Regions from separate parts of the Psychrobacter sp. 1Y6 genome, predicted to be linked through region 2. Evidence: predicted binding sites of a transcription regulator. Region 2 holds the regulator's gene; each other region holds the start of a gene.
What was found. Region 2 encodes PhoB, which activates phosphate uptake and scavenging genes when phosphate is short. Its sites were predicted from a motif close to TGTCATNAANCTGTCATAA; they were not measured.

Region 1: ACTXGF_RS16970 (porin) is a predicted target of PhoB. The motif match lies at 4,339-4,357, and genes of this name have one in related genera.
Region 3: pstS (phosphate ABC transporter substrate-binding protein PstS) is a predicted target of PhoB. The motif match lies at 1,938-1,956, and genes of this name have one in related genera.

Annotation. Positions count from the first base shown of each region.
Region 1 is NZ_JBQQEW020000001.1:783,855-791,192, reverse strand. It holds gene ACTXGF_RS16985 (heavy-metal-associated domain-containing protein) at 1-179, opposite strand, end outside; gene kdsA (3-deoxy-8-phosphooctulonate synthase) at 207-1,082, opposite strand; gene pyrG (CTP synthase) at 1,298-2,932, opposite strand; gene ACTXGF_RS16970 (porin) at 3,125-4,201, opposite strand; gene ACTXGF_RS16965 (malate synthase G) at 4,812-7,010, opposite strand.
Region 2 is NZ_JBQQEW020000001.1:362,445-369,782, reverse strand. It holds gene ACTXGF_RS15200 (M23 family metallopeptidase) at 105-695, shown strand; gene phoR (phosphate regulon sensor histidine kinase PhoR) at 803-1,894, opposite strand; gene phoB (phosphate regulon transcriptional regulator PhoB) at 1,953-2,657, opposite strand; gene dtd (D-aminoacyl-tRNA deacylase) at 2,770-3,222, opposite strand; gene asd (archaetidylserine decarboxylase) at 3,497-4,333, shown strand; gene ACTXGF_RS15175 (HD domain-containing protein) at 4,428-5,057, opposite strand; gene ACTXGF_RS15170 (isochorismatase family protein) at 5,297-5,872, opposite strand; gene fadA (acetyl-CoA C-acyltransferase FadA) at 6,158-7,330, opposite strand.
Region 3 is NZ_JBQQEW020000001.1:3,118,471-3,125,808, forward strand. It holds gene pstC (phosphate ABC transporter permease subunit PstC) at 1-489, opposite strand, end outside; gene pstS (phosphate ABC transporter substrate-binding protein PstS) at 699-1,865, opposite strand; TPP riboswitch at 2,180-2,324, shown strand; gene thiC (phosphomethylpyrimidine synthase ThiC) at 2,573-4,687, shown strand; gene ACTXGF_RS26735 (fructose bisphosphate aldolase) at 4,812-5,702, opposite strand; gene ACTXGF_RS26740 (EamA/RhaT family transporter) at 5,879-6,727, opposite strand; gene ACTXGF_RS26745 (ABC transporter ATP-binding protein) at 7,097-7,338, shown strand, end outside.

The DNA.
Region 1 (7,338 bases), 420 kb from region 2:
GCTGTTAAGGCATGGATACTAGTATCTGTATCATCATAGCTCACCGTTGCGACATTGTGCTTAGGATCCAAATTAATAGCCGTCACGCCTGAGATGTTTTTGAGAGCGGTCATCACACTATCTAAGCCCTCTGCATCATCGATATTTTCGATGCTTACTTGCGCCATCTGAATTGCCATTGTATAGCCCTCTTATCGCGTACCGTATTAATGAGTATCCAATACTTCAAAACCTTTGACCAAATCATCAATTTGCTTAAGCTGACGTAAGAACGGCTCTAGTTGGCTCATACGCAGCGCACATGGACCATCACATTTTGCAGTTTCTGGGTTTGGATGCGCTTCTAAAAATAACCCTGCCAACCCTGTAGCCATACCTGCACGGGCAAGCGTTGTAATCTGCTCACGACGTCCACCAGCACTATCACTACGTGCACCTGGCTGTTGTAAGCTATGCGTCACGTCAAAGAATACAGGGATATCCATCTGCTTCATGGTATCAAAACCAAGCATATCCACGACCAGATTATTATAGCCAAAGGCACTACCACGCTCACAAAGTATCAATTTATCATTACCACCTTCTAGGCACTTATTAACGATATGACGCATCTCGTGAGGAGCCAAAAACTGCGCCTTTTTGATATTGATAATGGCATCTGTTTTTGCCATCGCATGTACTAGATCTGTCTGACGCGACAAAAATGCAGGTAGCTGAATAATATCGGCCACTTCAGCGACTGGTGCTGCTTGATGTGGCTCATGCACATCAGTGATAATCGGTACTTGGAATTTTTCTTTGATCTGACCTAGCCAATCGATACCCTGCTCTAAACCAGGCCCACGATACGAATGCAGACTTGAGCGATTGGCTTTATCAAAGCTCGCTTTAAAAACATAGCCGATACCCAAGCGCTGGCAAATATCAACATACTGCTCAGCAATCTCAAATGCCAATTCTTTAGACTCTAAAACATTCATACCACCGAACAGTACAAAAGGCTGGTCGTTACCAATTTTAATCGTATCGTTGTTAGGAGTGTTAAGCGTGATATGTGATTGTGCGGTCAATAAGTTTTCCATGAAGCCATTACCTCTTATTTTGTTATTAATATGTCTATCACATATTGTAACCGATAGGCTGATTAAAAAAAGTATGCAAGCGTAATTAGACCCTATTAATGAGGATGTTGACTCTTTAATAATGTCCAGCAGTTTGAATTAAGCAAAAAAAAGACCAATCCGGAGATCAGTCTTTTTTATAGTAAACGCTTTCACTTTGCACTATGTTGTAAGAACTACTTTTTTTCGCTATGGTTCTTAGCGGCTTTTACAAAGCTATTAAACAGTGGATGACCACCACGTGGTGAGCTAGTGAACTCAGGATGGAACTGCACAGCGACAAACCATGGATGCTCAGAAATCTCAACCGACTCTACCAAATGCTGCTTGGCAGAATAACCAGAAATGGTCATACCTGCTTGCTCTAACGGCTCGATATAACGGTTATTCATCTCATAGCGATGGCGATGACGCTCAGTGATATTGCTCGCACCGTAAATTTGGCTTAGCTTACTACCAGAAACTAGCTCTGCTTGCTGTGCGCCTAGACGCATCGTGCCACCAAGGTCTGAATCATCACTACGAATCTGTAGCTCGCCGCGCTCATCTAACCATTCAGTGATCAGACCAATGATAGGCTCAGCTGTCTTACGATCAAACTCAGAAGAGTTGGCGTTAATATTAAGTACGTTACGTGCATACTCAATCACAGCCAACTGCATACCAAGACAAATGCCTAAATACGGAACGTTGTTTTCACGAGCATAAGTGATGGCTTTTATCTTGCCCATCGTACCGCGCTCACCGAAACCGCCTGGTACTAAGATAGCATCAGCATCGTTTAGCTGAGCAAGCAAAGTATCATCATCTTCTAAACGTTCAGCATCAATGTAGTCAATCTTCACGTCTACTTTATGCGTGATACCAGCATGTAGCAATGCTTCGTTGATAGACTTATAAGCATCTGGAAGCTCAACATATTTGCCAACCATCGCAACTGTCACTGTCCCTTCTGGATTCAACTGTGCTTCAACCACTTTATCCCAATCGCTCAAATCAGCTTCAGGCACATCAAGACCGAAACGCTCACAGATTAGATCATCAAGATCCTGCTCGTGCAATGTACGCGGTATCTGATAGATACTCTGTGCATCTTCACACATAATGACTGCACGCTCTTCAACGTTGGTAAATAGCGCAATCTTGCGACGGTTGTCTTGCGAGATATGATGGTCAGAGCGGCAGATTAGGATATCAGGCTGTAGGCCAATAGAGCGTAGCTCTTTTACTGAATGCTGCGTTGGCTTAGTTTTGGTCTCACCCGCGCTAGCAATATAAGGTACCAAAGTAAGATGCATTAGCATGGCTCTATTACGGCCAAGCTCCACTTGCATCTGACGTACGGCTTCCATAAACGGAAGCGATTCGATATCACCAACAGTACCGCCAATTTCGATAATAGCGATATCATACCCTTCGCCACTGGCAAGGATTTTGTTTTTAATTTCATCAGTAATATGCGGAATAACCTGTACAGTACCGCCTAGATACTCACCACGGCGTTCTTTATTCAACACATTCTGATAAATACGGCCACTGGTGAAGTTATTACTTTTACTCATTTTTGAGTGACGCAAGAAGCGCTCGTAATAACCCAAATCTAGATCGGTCTCTGCGCCGTCTTCAGTGACGAATACTTCACCATGCTGAAACGGGCTCATCGTACCTGGATCAACGTTAATATACGGATCCATTTTGGTCATCGTGACAGTCACGCCACGTGCTTCTAAGACCGCTGCAAGAGAAGCTGCGGTGATACCTTTTCCTAGTGAGGACACTACCCCACCGGTCACGAATATAAACTTGGTCATAGTACTCTGTCGGTAATTGGTAAAGAAGGATTTTACTAAAAATACGCCATAAAATATAGGGCAAAAATGCAAACTGTCTGAAACTCTTATGTTTTCGTGCTAGTAGCAAACATTTTTCTATTATTAAAACGCTACGCAACAAAAAACTCACCCCGAAGGATGAGTTTTTATGAAATCAGATTCTAGTTGTTACTAGAATAAGTATTCTAGACCAGTACCAACTACGACTACTTGCGCATCACCGTTTGACGTTGCGAATATATCTTCGTTAGTAATAGGATCTTGATTACCAGTATTATATGTATATCCAACATTATCAGCATTGTTTACGCCAGCATAGGCATGAGCAATGATATTGTCTTTGAAGAAGTATTTACCACCAACAACGATTTGGTCTGAATCAACGTTGTTAAAACCGTTTAAATTGTCAGTTTTGTTGTACTGTGCATATACAGCTGCTGGACGAGCAAAGTTATTTAGACCCATCTGAGCACTAACAACTAGACCTTTCTCATCTTCATCTTGACCGTCGTAGTCGCCTACTTGGTATAGCGCGCCTAGAGTAACAGGAGCTGCCATATACTTACCTAGATCAACAGTCGCTGTACCACGGATGATTTCACCATTGATGTTTTGGTCTTTATCGTACGCAATACCAGCAGTATAGCCAGCACCTTGGTCAAACAACATTGCTACACCAAAGCCTGCGTTGTCATTACCATTTGCATCGTCAGAGCTATACATTGCAGACAATTGTAATGGTAGGCCGTCATATTTTGGTGCAGTCCAAATAACTGAACTGTTGATACGGGCACTATCCGCCATGTTTAGAGCGTTAACAACTTCGCTTTCGTTTTCAGTTTGGCCTAGGTTATCCCAGTAACCTTGGTTAACAACAACGTTGTCAATACGAGCTAGGCTTGATTGGTTTTTACCAACACGGAACTCACCGAACTGCTTGTTTACAACACCAAGATACGTATCACGGTTAGTGAAAGTAGCGTTATCACCATCGATGCTTGTGCCATACTCTAAACGATAGATAACATCAGTATTAGCAGTCATGGCTTCAGAACCTTTAAGGCCGATACGTGAAGCATGAGAGTTAATCTGTACTGTATCTTCGTCATACATATTATTACCAGCAGCATCAAAATCAGCATTTTCATAGTCAGCTGCTAAGAAAGCTTTACCGTATAGAGTTGGTGCTGCATTGGCTGCAGATACAGATAGGGCTGCGATTGCTGTAGCTAAAAGTAGTTTTTTCATGGGGTATCTCCACTTTACAATTGTAGTAATGAGCAAGCTATTATTAGCTGGCGCCCATAATGGTATCGTCACAAATCCTCAAAGATATAATGTGTAACTGGCTACCGAGATTAGTCAGAAACAAGTGTGGCGAAGTTCTATTACAGTAAGATGAAAAAAACCATGATTTACATAACTGGGATTAAAAAAGTAACTGCCATGTAATCTTTAGTTTTCATCCTTCCATTGCGTAACATCCGTTACCAAACTCATACTTCGAGTACAAGCATAACAACTTTGACATAATTTGCAACATATTTTTTTGTCTTTTCGATACATCTATTATCAAATAACAGACAATTCATTTTATTTGAACGATTGTGAAAAAACTTCTACTTACTCAACTAGATACAAATAATATTGGTTAATGTGATTACTAATATTATTAAATTTTTATAATTAACATCTAGTAATAGTCCAAAATAAAGCGCTATTTACTAAAAAATAAATAGCGCTAATTAAGAAGTTAATAATCTATTTGAGCAAATTTATCAGTTACAAACGAGCAAGACTGACTGGCATACTTGCTCACCAAATATGCTCAAATACCTGTCATATTTAGTCTATTGTTCTAAGCGTTTGCTTTAAGATCCAAACGTGCTTGATGCAACAATGGCTCAGTATAACCACTAGGCTGCTCACGTCCTTTGAAGACTAAATCACAGGCTGCTTTGAACGCGTAAGAGCTATCAAAGTTATCTGCCATTGATTGATAGTCATCATCGCCTGCATTCTGCTCATCAACGACCTTGGCCATGCGTTTCATCGTATCCATCACTTGCTGCTCACTAACCACGCCATGATGCAACCAGTTAGCAATATGTTGGCTTGAGATACGCAAAGTAGCACGATCTTCCATGAGGCCGACATCATTGATATCAGGCACCTTGGAGCAACCAACGCCTTGATTTACCCAGCGTACGACATAACCCAAGATACCTTGAGCATTATTTTCAAGCTCTTGCTGCTTCTCTTCAGCAGTCCAGTCGGTATTTTTTGCTAATGGAACGGTCAAGATGTCATCCAAGCTAGCACGCTCGCGTGATTTTAGCGTATCTTGTACATCAGCTACGCTCACTTGATGATAGTGTATGCTATGCAAGGTAGCGCCCGTTGGTGATGGTACCCATGCAGTGCTAGCGCCAGATTTAGGATGAGCAGCCTTAGTATCCATCATCTCTTTCATTTCATCAGGCTTAGCCCACATACCCTTACCTATTTGCGCATGACCTTGTAGGCCTGTCTCTAGACCGATATCGACGTTCCACTGCTCGTAAGCAGGCTGCCATGCTTGCGACTTCATTTCACCTTTTGGTACAAATGGACCTGCATTCATGCTGGTATGCATCTCATCACCAGTACGGTCTAAGAAACCTGTGTTAATAAAGATAACGCGCTCTTTGGCTTGGCGGATTGCTTCTTTTAAGTTAACCGTCATACGGCGCTCTTCGTCCATGATGCCGATTTTGAGCGTATTGCGTTCTAAACCTAATAAATCTTCTGACGCATTAAATAAGTCATTGGCCATTTTAACTTCTTCAGGGCCATGCATTTTTGGCTTAACAATATACATTGAGCCTTGACGCGAGTTTGATAGCTCGTTTTTGCCTTTGATATCATTAAGTGATAATAGTGGCGTGATTAAACCATCCATTAAGCCTTCAAATATCTGCTCTTGGCCCTCGCCCAAATCGACTAAGATTGCAGGATTCTGCATTAAGTGACCGACGTTACGAATTAATAATAACGAACGACCTGGTAAGATCAGCTTGCCACCATCTGGCGTGTTATATTCACGATCTGGGTTTTGCTTACGGGTACGCGTCTTGCCACCTTTTTCAAAGGTTTCTTGTAGGTCGCTATTCATCAAGCCAAGCCAGTTACGATAGACTTCGACTTTTTCTTCTGCATCTACCGCAGCGACTGAGTCTTCACAATCCTGAATGGCTGTCATAGCCGACTCAAGTAGTACGTCCTTGATGTTTGCTGGATCATCTTTACCCACTGGATGGTTGCTATCGATTTGAATCTCAGCATGCAAGCCGTTGTTCTTTAATAGTACTCCTGTAGGAGCTTCAGCCTCACCGACAAAGCCGACAAACTTAGCCGTATCTTTTAGATCAGTACTGCTATTACCTTGTACAACTTCTAGCTTGCCATCGACTACTTTAAAACCAGTCACATCATTGTAAGAGCCGGATGCTAGTGTGAAATGCTCATCTAAGAACGCTTTGGCGTAAGCCACAACAGCAGCACCGCGAGTAGGATTATAGCTACCACCCGCTTCTTGACCATTTTCGCTACTGATAACATCGGTGCCGTACAAAGCATCGTATAAGCTACCCCAACGCGCATTGGTCGCGTTAAGCGCATAACGAGCGTTACGAACTGGTACGACTAGCTGCGGCCCTGCGATGTGCGCAATTTCATCATCGACGTTTTTGGTATCAACCGTAAATGCTTCGCCTTCAGGTAGCAAATAACCAATTTCTTGTAGAAATGTCTTATAAGCTGGATAGTCGATTTCGCCATCTTTTGCAGGATTATCTAAGTGCCATTGGTCAATTTGCGCTTGAATCTTGTCACGAGTCGCAAGCAACGCTTTATTGCGCGGGGTAAACTCTTTAATAATCTTTTCGAAACCTGACCAATAATCGTCTGAATCCACACCGACTTTCGGTAGCACTTCGTTTTCAATAAAGTCATATAACTGCTGATCGATGGCAAGACTGCCTTTTTGAATACGATTGGTGTTAGAAGACTGGCTCATATTGTTATCCTTATCTGTTCGTGAGGGGTACTAATACTGAGTTGTGACAGTAACTGTTTAAGAGTTTTTAATCTTGTGAGGTTTAAACGTTCATATTTCATTCGTTGTGGAATCTTTGATTCTCTAATTTTTCTGAGGAGATATATCTACAAGTTTTACGTTCTAATAAAAGGTGACCTATTAATATTAGACTTACTCTTTACTAATAGTGAATCATAAAAGTAAAACGAAATGCTTAAAGAGCAAAATCTCATCCTACTATCAAATAATAAAATTAACAAGGAAACACCATTTACTAAGTAAATACTTAGGCTGTTTAATAATGATA
Region 2 (7,338 bases):
TATCTATGGGGGTAAAAACGATAGATAACAATGCGATACATACGTTATCAGACGAAGCTTTTATAATAAAAACTCAAATGACATAAAATATATATGAGACATCAATGCTAGCAGATGGAAATAACCAACCTCCCAGACCTTCTTTTTTCAGTCGTCTAATAAGCCTATTGATTAAGGCTGTCGTATTGCTAGCACTGTTATTTGTCTTCGATAAGCTACTACCTAGTATTAGCCAACAGACGCAGTCATTTGTGGTTGCCAAATGGCAACAATTAAGTCTATTGCAACAAGAGCTGCCGACCGAAAACAGCTTGCCCAATCCACTACCAGAACGAGACCTGACAGACACTTGGGGCGCGGCACGTAGCCAAGGCCGCTCCCACGAAGGCATCGATATCTTTGCACCGCGCAATACTCCCGTGCAGTCGACTACGCAAGGTGTGGTAAGCAAGGTTGGTGAAAACACATTGGGTGGGCGCGTGGTCGTGGTGGTAGGGCCTGGTGGTGCAGGACATTACTATGCTCATCTAGAAGACTATGCTGACATCTCTCCCAATGACTGGGTCAATCAGGGCGATGTAATAGGTTATGTGGGTGATAGCGGTAATGCAAAAGGGACACCGACACACGTACATTATGGTATCTATATTAATGGCAGTGCGGTCAATCCTTATCCGCTTTTGCAAAAGGATTAACGAATACAGAAAAGTATGTCGTTAACCTAATTTGAAATAATGATAGGTTTAGATTAATCAAAAAACTTAAGCCGAAAAAACAACGCTAATATAAGCCAGAAATTGTATTAATTGGCTGTGACAGATCTGACATAATTTGAAGGGAATACCACACTAAATGTCGACCCTTCCCCTTCTACTGAATCGATTTGCAATTGCGCTTCGTGTTGGTGCAGTACGTGTTTTACAATCGCTAACCCCAATCCTGTACCACCTGTTGCACGGCTACGACCTTTGTCGATACGATAGAAACGCTCTGTCAAACGGGCGATATGCTCTGACGCAATACCGATCCCATCATCTTCGACCGCGAAACGGCAGCCATCAGACGTCCTTGTCCAACTGATAGTGATATTGCCACCCTTTGGCGTATATTTGATCGCATTGATTACTAGATTGGATAGCGCACTATTCAAGTACATCTCTGACCCATACAGCCCATCATACGTATCTATATGCAAATGAATGATATGTTTGTACGCTTGGTTGTAGGCCTGTGCATCGTCATAGATATTGGTTAGTAGCTTAGTCATATCTATATAATGCAGCTCGTGTGACTCTTCGATTTCAATCTTAGAGAGTAGCAGTAAGTCGTTCACGATTCTGTTCATACGGGCTGTTTGCTGCGTCATCAGCTCAAAACCGCGACGCCATTGCGGCGGCATATCTGGCTGATCGGAGAAATTTTCCAGATAGCCCATCATCACAGTTAACGGTGTTCTAAGCTCATGCGAGACATTCGCCACAAAATCCTGACGCATTTGCTCTAAGTGCCGCAGGCGAGTCACGTCATATACAAACAGCAATTTTTCATCGCCAAAAGGGGTCAATTCGCACTTTAAGTAGCGACTAGGATCTCGCCATGATTCTATATGGACGCCATCGTTAGGTATCGTTGTACCTTCATAGTACTGGCGGAACTCAGGTACAGTAATAAAGTCAAAAATGTTCTGACCTTTATCTTCTGGCTGTAGCAGCAATAAGTCTTGTGCCGCCTGATTCCACCATTCTAGACCATCATTGTTGTTGAGCAAAATCACTGCATCGCGCAGGGCTCGTAGTGCACTGCCGATTTTTTTGAGTTGCTCTGCTGTACTTTGAGTAGATATTTGCTCTAGTAGAGCTGATTGCTCACGTTGTGCTGGCGCTATCTTGTCCATTTTTTATCCTTACCACTATCCGCGGCCTTTATATCGCTGCGGCATTATTTGTACAAGATTAACTTGGCTCAATCAGGCTAGAAAAACGGTAGCCTGTTCCACGTACCGTCTGTATCAATGTATCACAGTCATAAGGTCGCAGTAATTTACGTAGACGTTTGATATGCACATCGATGGTTCGGTCTTCGATATATACATTGCCGCCCCATACCTGATCGAGCAGCTGCGTTCGTGTATAGGCGCGCTCAGGGTGACTCATAAAAAATGCTAATAGGCGATACTCTGTGGGCCCAACATCAACGATTTTACCTGCAGCTGTCACGCGCTGACTCTTAGTATCTAGACTTAACTGTCCAATTTCGATAGGTTTATCGCTACTCATAGCACTACTGCGGCGTAGTACGGCTTTGATTCTGGAGATCAATTCACGAGTCGAAAAAGGCTTGGTCATATAATCATCTGCACCTGCATCAAGACCATGCACCTTACTGTCCTCTTCACTTTTTGCCGTTAGCATAATGACTGGTATTTCAGAGAGCAGCTCATCATTTTTTAGCATGCGACAAAAATCCACACCGCTCTTGTCACCCGGCAACATCCAGTCTAACAGTATCAGTGATGGTCTATGATCGACCACCTGCTGATGCGCCTCTGATACGTCAGCCGCTTGTAAGCTATCAAACCCAGCCATCTCTAGCGTCATGACAACCATTTCACGAATCGCAGGCTCATCTTCAACAATCAAAATTTGCTCATTATACATAGGACATTCTCGGTGTTAGAGGACAAAATCTAGCATGTAAAAAGGCGATATATACTCACCAGTCTCTACCTATTAAACGGATTAATTATGACAGCTTGATGACACTCTAAAATCAGATTTCTAGTAAAAAATTGAGCGGCCCATCATTGACGCTCGACACTTGCATATCAGCACCAAACTGACCAGTTGCCACATTTGGATGCTTAGTTTTGGCATAGTCGACCAGTTGTTCAAATAATGCTTGTGCCGCAGCTGGTGCCATCGCACCACCAAAGTCTGGTCGGCGACCTTTGTCTGTTTTTGCCATCAAGGTAAATTGTGAAACTAATAATAGCCCACCAGCAACCTGCTGAACGTTTTTATCCAGTTTACCAAATTTGGCCGGATCATCGTCATTTTCAAAAATGCGATAGGTCAATATTTTGTCAATCATACGCTGGGCAGCGGCGAAATCGTCTTCATGCCCTAAGCCAATATATGCCAACACCCCATGTTCAATCTCGCCAATACACTGCTGATCGACGACCACACTAGCGTGCTTCACCCGTTGTATGAGTGCTTTCATTTACTGATTCCTTAACAGATTATGGCCATACAATAATATGCTGTCCATGATAAAATACCGTCATTAACTTAACTATTATTAGGGCGTGTTTGATATTCACAAATAGGTACTGCGGATCGCTAAAACTGTTCCAGACAAGGCGTAAAACGACGATAATGCTCATGCCCTATCTAGATTTACAACGTAGTATGGCGCAATTTTAGCCACTGTCAGTGCCATGGTCGAATTTCCAACACGCCCCTATTACATTACACCTTATTTTGGTAGCCTTATTATGAATGTATTTACCACCTTACAACAGCTTGTGCCGCAGCAAAAGCTCAGTAAAGTCGCTGGACGTTTGGCCGCCAGTCGCCATCCTTATGTCAAACGCACCTTTATCCGTAGCTTTGCCAAAGCTTATAATATCAGCTTAGACGAGTACGAACGCCAAAGCCTTAACGCTTATGAAAGTTTTAATGACTTTTTTACCCGCGAGTTAAAAGAAGACGCTCGTACTATCGACGCCACTGCAAACGGTATCGTGAGTCCTGCGGACGGTATTATCTCTCAGCTAGGACAAATCGAAGACCACAAACTACTACAGGCAAAAGGTCGTCACTATGATGTCGGCCAACTACTTGCTGATAGTGAAGATGGCAGTTATTTCGCTGATGGTAGTTTTGCGACTATCTACTTGGCGCCTAGCAATTATCACCGTGTGCATATGCCATTTACTGGTACATTGACCAAGACTCGCTATGTACCTGGCACCCTGTTTTCGGTAAATAATACTACGGCTGCTAACGTGCCAGACTTGTTTGCACGTAATGAGCGTCTGGTCTGTATGTTTGATACCAAGTACGGCAAAGCAGCCGTTGTGATGGTTGGTGCTATGATCGTCGCTGGTATTGAAACTGTCGCCACTGGCAAGATTGCTCGTACTGACGACATATTCGAGTCTGATCATGACATGCAGTTTGCAGCAGGCGAAGAGCTTGGACGCTTCTATCTAGGCTCAACGGCTATCGTGGTATTACCAAAAGCAGCAAAGGCTGACTGGCTAGATAGTATGCAAGCCAACAGCATCGTGCAAATGGGTCAGTTGCTAGGAATGGCAAACGCTCAATAACATGTTTGTATAAAAGCACTTAAAATATCAGCCCAATTAAGCGTAAATCATCATGCTTAATTGGGCTTTTTTTATGCCTGCTACTTATGCAGATTTATGCGTCAATCAGCCAACCTTGCTGAGTTGCGTATGCAATATTATGTGAGAGCCAATCATGGATAGGAGGGAAGCTATCTTTGATAAATGCATGCGCACCTGCCACTTGCGAACGCGTGACACCAAGCTCAATCCACGTTTTACCATCGGTATTTAGATTGAGTAAAAACGGCAATAAGCGATCGACCACTCTGAGCAACTGGCTCTCTTTGCTACTTCCTGTTTCCTGCGCTTCCCAAACCTCGCTTAAATCACTAATACCATTGCCTCGCTCACGTTGCAATCTGGCAATGCCTGCACGCTCTTCGACGTGTGCATCAGTACGCGTATCGGCATATAAAAAAGTATCGCCCGCATCAATCTCGCCCAAATCATGAACCAATGCCATCTTCAGCAATTTTTCATAATTGACGTCTAGCGCAAATAATTCAGCAATCGACCAACAGGCCATCGCTAAATGCCAAGAGTGTTCGGCGGAGTTTTCTTTACGAGTGGTCTGTGTCACATAGCTGCGGCGATTCACGCGTTTGAGCGCATCTAACTCTAATAAGAAATGAGTGACATCGTCGATGTCGATATGTGAAGTAGATTCGGAATTAGTTAATGATATAGAGCTGACTTGCGACATTGATTTTCTCTGATTTTCTCTAGTTATTGGTTTTAACGCTTATAAGTTCTAGCGACTTTAAGTTTCATTGCTCAAGGTATTATAGTTAGTTTGATATCTAGCAATGGTCAAAAGACTATTACCGTTATCAAAAAAATAGCGCTTATTTTACCAAGCGCTATCTATTATAAGTTAGAAGATAAATGGTTAAATTGAATCTCTATTTATCCAAGTCTTTGAGCAACTAAGGCTTAAACCACCTACTTGATCAAATTAATAATGGTTTTAAACGCAGGATCTTCACTGCTACGGCATAGTTCAAACAAGATTGATTCGACAGTGCTGATTACCCCACCTGCACGGCGAATACGGCGAATTGCTTGCTTTTTGTCATAAGGAAAACGAGAACCCACTGCATCCCCAATAATGACAGGCTGCATACCATTATCCAATAAATCTAGTGCCGTTTGCATAATACAGACATGTGCCTCAGCACCAAAAAGCAACACGGTACTACGGTTCTGCTGCGCTAGATGGTGCCATGAATCATTGTTATCGCAGGCACTAAAGGTAACCTTTTCAAAGCTCTTGGCATTGTCTCCTTCGAGTACATCGCGCAGCTCTGGTAAGGTATCGCCCAATCCTTTTTTATATTGTTCATTGAGCATGATTGGAATATTGAGCGCTTGCAGCCCTTTAATCAAGGTAACGGTTTTTTTGACAATATTTTCGTGATCGTAGATATGCGGCGTTAAGCGCTCTTGCACATCGACAATCATTGCTTGGGTATTCTCACGAGCGATTCGATAGGTGCGATCATTAATCATAGTAGACATAGTACACTCCTTGTACGGCTGACAGTTGCAACTAAAAACTATTTTAGAATTATCATAAACAGTGCCATGGTTCATCTTTCTCTTATTTAGTCATAGTTTCATGAATGCGTCAATGGAGATAATTTTTAATCGCCGTAATACTCTATTTTTCGACTCCGTGATTTATTAGCTTACCAAACATTAATTTGATCCATAAAAAAACCTCCAGCCGTTATGACTAGAGGTTCTTCGTTAGCGAGTAGCTACTTATTGAATGTTCAAATAATCTTGTTTATATAAATAAGATTAAACACGCTCAATAATAGTAGCAATACCTTGGCCAAGACCAATACACATTGTCGCTAGACCGATTTCAGTATCTGACTGCTCCATTGCATTTAGCAATGTCACTGTGATACGAGCACCTGAACATCCTAGTGGATGACCTAGGGCAATGGCACCGCCGTTGATGTTAACGATGTCTTGCTTGTCAGATAGGTTCAGACCTTTTAATACTGATAGACCTTGAGCAGCAAACGCTTCGTTTAGCTCGATGGTTTGCATGTCATCGATACTCATGCCAGCACGCTTCAATGCTTTTTGGGTCGCAGGTACAGGACCATAACCCATGATAGCTGCATCACAACCAGCCACAGCCATACTACGGATACGGGCACGTGGCTTTAGACCTAGATCTTTGGCTTTTTGTGCGCTCATTACTAGCATTGCTGACGCACCGTCAGATAATGCAGATGACGTTGCCGCTGTTACTGTACCGCCTTTTGGATCAAACGCTGGACGTAGCTTTTGCATTTGCTCCATCGTTGCATCTGGACGAATCACTTCATCGACCGTACATAGTTGCAGACGGCCAGCAGCATCATGACCTTCGATACCGATGATTTCATTGTCAAAACGACCTTCAGTAGTTGCAGCCCATGCGCGGCGATGTGACTCAAGACCAAACGCGTCTTGCTCTTCGCGCGTGATGTTGTTCATACGACCTAACATTTCAGCAGTCAAGCCCATCATGTTTGATGCTTTTGCATAATGCTTAGAAGCAGCAGGGTTCAAATCAACACCGTGCATCATGCCAACGTGACCCATGTGCTCGACACCACCGATGATGAATACATCACCTTGGTTGGTCATGATTTGTGCAGCAGCAGTATGTAGTGCCTGCATAGAAGAACCACATAGACGGTTAACCGTTTGGCCACCAGCAGTCTTTGGGATACCAGCTAGCAAACCGATGTTACGACCGATGTTCAAGCCTTGCTCTAGTGTCTGGTTGACACAACCCCAGATAATGTCTTCGATATCATTGGTATCAAAGTCATTACGTTCTACTAGCGCACGTACTAGTTCCGCTGACATGCTATCAGCACGTACATGACGGAACATACCGTTTTTGGTTTTGCCCATTGCCGAGCGCACGCCATCTACGATGACCACATCTTTTGGACTTAAAGTTGTCATACCATATT
Region 3 (7,338 bases), 2.8 Mb from region 2:
TGCACCTGCAAACAGCTTACCGATAATAGGTAAAGGGCCGACGTGCTCAATGAACCATGGCTGAATGTGATCACCAAAGAATGGTGCAAATACGAACAATCCCCACATGCCATAAATGATAGATGGGATACCAGCCAACAACTCAATAGCGATACCAAGTGGTTTTTTTAGGAACTTAGGGCACATCTCGGTTAAAAATATCGCAATACCGAAACTGACTGGAACCGCGATAATAATAGCGATAAATGACGTGACTAAGGTGCCGTAAATAGGCGCTAATGCCCCGTATTCATTGGCGACTGTATCCCAGTTATTGCTGGTATAAAACCCCAAACCAAACTCTTGAATACTCGGCCATGCTCCAACAATTAGAGACACCAAAATGCCCCCTAAAGATAGGAGGACGAGTATGGCAAACGCTTTGGTAGAGTTAACAAATAAAGCGTCGTAACGTTTTTGTTTAGCCAGTTGGGACCTTAAGTCTGTCATAAGTGTCTCAGCATTGAATGGGATGAATCGAAATATTAAAAAGATGTATCTCAGGTTTTAACACAACAAACTTAAATGGGATGTGTAAGCATATTTATCGAGATGTATTCATCAAATTTGCTGTGTTAAAACCCCTCAAATAACTACCGGAGAATAGTTATTCGAGAGGATAACTTGTCGGTTGCTAAATCGTATTTAGCAGAAACAAATTACTGAGCTGGCTTGTAGACAGGCTGTCCATCGCTACCTTTTACTTCGTTCCACTTCTCTTTGAACAAGGCTACTGCCGTATCAGAGAATGGTACGTAGTCTAGTTCCATGGCGCTGTCATCACCTTGGGTATAAGCCCAGTCAAAGAAGTTCAACACGCCAGCGACTTGCTGAGGATTTTCTGGTTGCTTATGTACCAAGATAAAGGTCGCAGCAGCGATAGGCCATGCTTGGTCAGTTTCAGAGTTGGTGATGACTTTATAAAAGCCTTCTTGTTGTGACCAGTCGATATCACCTGCCGCAGCAAACGTTTCAGCAGATGGCTGTACGATGTTACCAGCTGCATTTTTCAGCGCAGTATGTGACATCTTATTCTGCTTAGCGTAAGCATACTCAACATAACCGATAGAGTTTTTCATGCGGTTTACGTAGCTTGAAACGCCTTCGTTACCTTTACCGCCTGCACCAGTAGCAGAAGTCGGCCATTTGACGGTTTTATCAACACCAACGGTGTCTTTCCAGTCTGGTGAAACCTTGGCAAGATAGTCAGTAAAGTTAAACGTCGTACCTGAACCATCTGAGCGGAATACTGTTGTAATTGCGGCATCTGGCAAGGTCAAATCTGGGTTCATCGCCTTAATCGCAGGGTCATTCCAGTTGCTAATCTTACCCAAATAGATATCAGCCAACGTTGTGCCGTCTAGCTTCAGTGCACCAGGCTCAACACCGTCGATGTTGACGATTGGCACAACGCCGCCAATCACGGTTGGGAACTGAATCAAACCTGCTTCATCTAACTCTTCAGGCGTCATCGGTGCATCAGAAGCACCAAAGTCTACTGTTTTTGACTGAATTTGTTTGATACCACCAGATGAACCAATCGACTGATAGTTGACTTGGCCACCAGTCGCAGCATTGTAGTCATATGACCATTTCGCATAGATAGGCTGCGGGAACGACGCACCTGCACCTGTAATATTCATAGCGATATTTTCAGCAGATTTAAAATCTGACGTAGCAGAAGATGCTGTCTGAGAGGTTGTTTCAGCTGTTGTCACAGCGCTACTGCTAGTATCAGCAGTTGGCTCCGCCGTATCTGTTGACTTATTACACGCCGTAAGCATTAATGTACAACTGACGGCCACTGCTAATAACGAATAACGCATGTAGGACTCCTGAAGTTTAACAACGGTATAAAAAAGCATTGCTTGTGATATGCGTGTTATCTTGCCAAATCTTTATGACAGTTTAATGACAACTTCTAGAATCCTTCATTCGCTTTACATAATATTTGAATAATTTGTCTACAGCCCAACAGCGATTTGCCTACAGCCTAATAGTACTAAGCATCCTCATCTATCAACACTCAAAAAATTATTCACGAAAATATTGAATAGTATGTGTGGCACAGGATATTTGTATCCAAATACTATTAGCCGTTGGTACAGAATTTTGTTAGTATGAAGGCTGATTTACAACACTGACAGACTCGGGGTGCGGTGTATTTTTGGCTCACTTTATTAAACTTGCTTTATTAAAGTAGTCGCCTTGATACATTCGCTGAGAGATCACCCGCCGAACCTGATGCGGTTAGTACCGACGCAGGGAAGTCTTAAGCACTTTGTTATTTATGACAAAGGGCGCGTAGAAATACATTTTTATCGTCACTACTGTCTTAATATGCGTGATGCATAGCCAGATAAGAAGAGAGGATATAAATTTGCGTCCAATATTTGATGACCACCATGCGCGACGATACTTTTTGGTCGAAGTTGTGGGTTCAGGTTATAAACTTGTCTAAATAATGGATGCCTACCCCCGCAGATACTGGCGGTGTTGATTTTATTCAAAAACCAACACGCTAGGACAGCATATGACTACTGCAGACACCACCTCAATTGCACCGAAAGCCCAAACGCATAATCCAGCCGACAACTCAACGCTTGCTTCAAATGCTGTTGACACGACCAACGTCAAAGCAGATAAAAAAGCAGATGCGTTAAAAACCCCTGCTCACCGTGCCGCAAGTGATGCCCGTTTCGAAGAAGATGCGCGCGACTTACACCGTATTTTACCCGCCTCAAGAAAAGTCTATATCGAAGGCTCAAGACCTGACATCCAAGTGCCGATGCGTGAAATCAGCTTGGCTGATACGCCTGTTGGCGGTACTGGAGATAAAGACGGTGAGCATAATCCGCCGTTTTATGTGTATGACACCTCAGGTGTATATACCGACCCTAATGTCGATATCGACCTCACACGTGGATTGCCAAAATTGCGTGAGAACTGGATCGCAGAACGCGGTGATACCGAGCAATTAAGCGGCCTATCCAGCTCATACGGACAAGCACGTGCCCGCGATATCAGCACTGCTAACCTTAGATTTGCTCATATCGATAAACCGCGTCGCGCCAAAGCGGGACAGAACGTCACGCAAATGTACTACGCACGCCGTGGCATCATCACTCCTGAGATGGAATATATCGCCATACGCGAAACGCAGAAGCAACATGAACTGACCGATATGCGTCAACACGATGGCGAGAGCTTCGGTGCTAATACGCCTCAAATCATTACTCCTGAGTTTGTTCGTGATGAAGTGGCGGCTGGACGTGCAATTATTCCAAACAATATCAACCACCCTGAATCTGAGCCGATGATCATCGGGCGCAATTTCTTGGTGAAAATTAATGCTAATATCGGTAACTCAGCGCTGGGTTCGTCTATCGATGAAGAAGTGTCCAAAATGACGTGGGCCACACGTTGGGGTGCGGATACCATTATGGATCTATCAACGGGTAATCATATTCATGAAACCCGTGAATGGCTAATCCGTAACTCTCCTGTGCCGATTGGTACCGTACCGATTTATCAAGCATTAGAAAAAGTCGATGGCGTCGCTGAAGATCTGACGTGGGAAATATTCCGTGATACGTTGATCGAGCAAGCAGAGCAAGGCGTCGATTACTTTACTATTCACGCCGGCGTACTATTACGCTATGTACCGCTCACCGCAAAACGTCTGACAGGTATCGTCTCACGCGGCGGCTCTATTATGGCGCAGTGGTGTCTAGCCCATCACAAAGAAAGCTTTTTATACACGCATTTCGAAGACATCTGCGAGATTATGAAACAGTACGATGTCGCATTTAGTCTAGGTGATGGCCTACGTCCTGGTTGCTTGCAAGATGCCAATGATGAAGCGCAGTTTGGTGAGCTACGTACGCTTGGTGAATTGACCAAAGTCGCATGGGAACACGATGTACAGGTGATGATCGAAGGCCCTGGACACGTCGCGATGAACCGCATCAAAGAAAACATGGACTTGCAGCTTGAGCTATGTGCTGACGCGCCTTTCTATACTTTAGGGCCATTAACGACAGACATCGCTCCAGGCTATGACCATATCACTAGTGCCATCGGAGCTGCAATGATTGGATGGTTTGGTACAGCGATGCTGTGCTATGTCACGCCAAAAGAACACTTGGGTCTACCAAACAAAAAAGACGTCAAAGACGGCATTATTACTTATAAAATCGCTGCACACGCTGCTGACCTTGCTAAAGGTCATCCAGGAGCACAGGCACGTGACAATGCGCTATCTAAAGCACGTTTTGAATTCCGCTGGGATGATCAGTTCAATCTAGCGCTCGATCCTGATACGGCACGCGAATATCATGATGAGACATTGCCAAAAGACGCACACAAATCGGCACACTTTTGTTCCATGTGTGGCCCTAAGTTTTGTTCAATGAAAATCACTCAAAACGTGCGTGAATATGCAGCAGGACTGGATAAAGATACCGCTAACCAAAAAATAACGCCGCAAACAGGCGACTTAACCGATGCTGGTCACCTAATCAAAGAGGTAGATACAGAGCTTGTCGGACAAGTTGGTGAAGCCACTGCTGAGGAAATTCGCCAAGGCATGGCTGAAATGACTAAAAAATATAACAACGAAGGACGCCAGTTATATAAAGAGGTGTAGGGTTAATAACCTATACTTTTGAAATAAGGAAAGCCCTACTATTTAAGTATTTGCACACTTATCTAGTAGGGCTTTTTTTGACTTATTTACTCATGATTTATGTGCGAATTTTTATTTACTACATTTAAATTTTCGACGCCTGATAAATCTCTTCAATTGAGGCATTAATGGTTTCAGCAAACTCGCTATCACTTTGTTGCTTACTCAAGCCTTCAGTAAAGGCACGCGAGAAGCTCGCAATCATACCTGGGTTTTGTTTGAGCTTGGCACAAGCATCGCTACGACTATAACCACCAGATAACGCCACTACTTTGAGCACTTTAGGATGGTCAATCAGCTCCTGATAAACCCCCGCCTCTTCTGGCAGGGTCAGCTTAAGCATTACTTGATGTTCATCATTCAAGCGTTCCAGATTGCGCAGGATATCTGCCTTCAACAGTAACTCGCACTCATGCTTTTGAGTGCTATCAATATTGACTTCTGGCTCGACGATAGGCATCAGACCTTTTGAAATAATTTGCTTAGCCACATCAAACTGCTGTTGTACCACAAGCTCAATACCATCGGCATTTGGCTCATAGATGACTGAGCGCATTTTAGTACCGAATACGGGATAGTTCTTTGCTTTATCTAATAATAGATCTAGATTCGGAATCGGCTTCATGACTTGTACACCGTTCATTTGCTCAGCCAGACCTTTATCTACCTTTAAAAATGGTACGATATTTTTATCTTCCCATAGGTAATTAGCCGTCGACTTACCATTGACTTCGCGCTCCATGGTATCTTCAAATAAAATTGCACCAAGTACACGCTCGCTATCAAAACAGTCACACGTCATAATACGAGCACGCATTTCATGAACCAAATCAAACATGGCCTCATCATTATCATAAGCATCGCTGCTGACACCATAAGTCTCTAACGCTTTTGGTGTGCTGCCACCACTTTGATCAAGCGCAGCAATAAAACCCGAACTATTTTTTATACGCTGTAATTGCTTATCGTATTCCATTGAGCCTGCATCCTATTTTTATTGGTTAAGTTAAGTATCATAAACTAAGCTTTTTTATTCCATACAAGCCGTGTTATTTGTAGATAACCTTATCATAGGATGATTTATATGCCTATATAGGATACGTGACAATATAGCTAAAAAATCATGAAACCAATACTTTTGGACAGTGCGCTTTACGCCAAAAATAGCACCCCTACACAGCAGACTGCCAATACTAATCCTATTATGTTGATACGGTTCAGCTGCTCTTTAAATACACCTACGCCAATCAATGTCGCTACGGCAATAACACCGACATTCATACCAGTAAAGACGATGCTAGGAGAATCATGCAGCACTTGGTGTGCCCGCACATAGGCGTAGATATTGCCCATGTTTAATGCGCCGAGCAGCAAGCCCGTCATAAGTGCTTGTTTTTGCCAACGTACCCGTGTGACAAGTAAATAGATTAAAAGCAATACACCTGCTACCCCGAAGCTAACCAATAGAGTCAGCGGAAAAGCTGCCCCTTGTTTGGCAACTTGTTTGAACAAAATATCAATAATGCCGTAGCCTGCCCATACCCCGAATAACCACAGTGGCGTATGCTTTGCTTGCCGAGTAATATCGTTATGCTGTGGTCTATAGACAAGCGCACCTAATGCAAGAAAACCTAACGCCAATCCAAGTATACGTGTACCAGTCAGCACCTCACCGAATAGCAAGAAAGCCGCTACGATAGGAATGATAAGTGATAAGCGCTGAGACGCGTCGGTTGCTACCATCCCCACCGCTTCAATAGCTCTTCCGAGAATGATAAATACAGCAGGTAATAGTACTCCAAGCGCAATGATGATGCCCCAAGCGCTATCAAGCGCATGTATGGCCCCTATATCAGGTTTTAGTAACACCCAAGTCAGTAAAAAAGCCACAGGATAGCCTGCCACGATGGTCTGACGAATATCTATATTTTTCTGGCGCAATATCTTCAAAAGTACGGAGACGGCGACGCTACATAGCACCGCTATTATTAAATACATCATTCACTGCTACCTTTTGAACTTCAATGTTGAGTTATTACTGTTCGTCTATTTATAAAAACCATTAAATAGAATGCCCGCTAATCAGCTGATTTTTGCAATAAAATCATGCTTATAAAAGCAATATTTAAACTATAAATAAGTGTGGATATGAAATGTAACAAAATATGTTTTCTACAGCAATCTATTTATTATAGTTATAACTGAAGCTCTCAAAACATAGCTATTCTTAAGCAAATTACAATTAGCATGCAGGTATGATTAGTAATTTTGCTAAAATAGCACCTAATCCCAATCACAAAAGTAAAGATTCTAGATAACGAGTCCTCTCGTTCATCTTGACGTACTGCTATTGATGTTTTATTACTGCCTATGAATGCTTTATTTCGCTTTTTTGAAAACCGCCTACCCGCCTTTCCAGACACCCCTATGCCATTGCCATCACCTCGCGATGGCATGCTGAAGTTTTTGTGGGCATGTACCAATGGCCTACGCGGCTGGCTACTAATCTTTATGATTTTGTCTGCTGGTATCGGTATCTACGAGGCCATGCTGTTTGCTTGGATAGGTAATATCGTCGATTGGTTGGGCGTTTATACACCACAAAACTTATG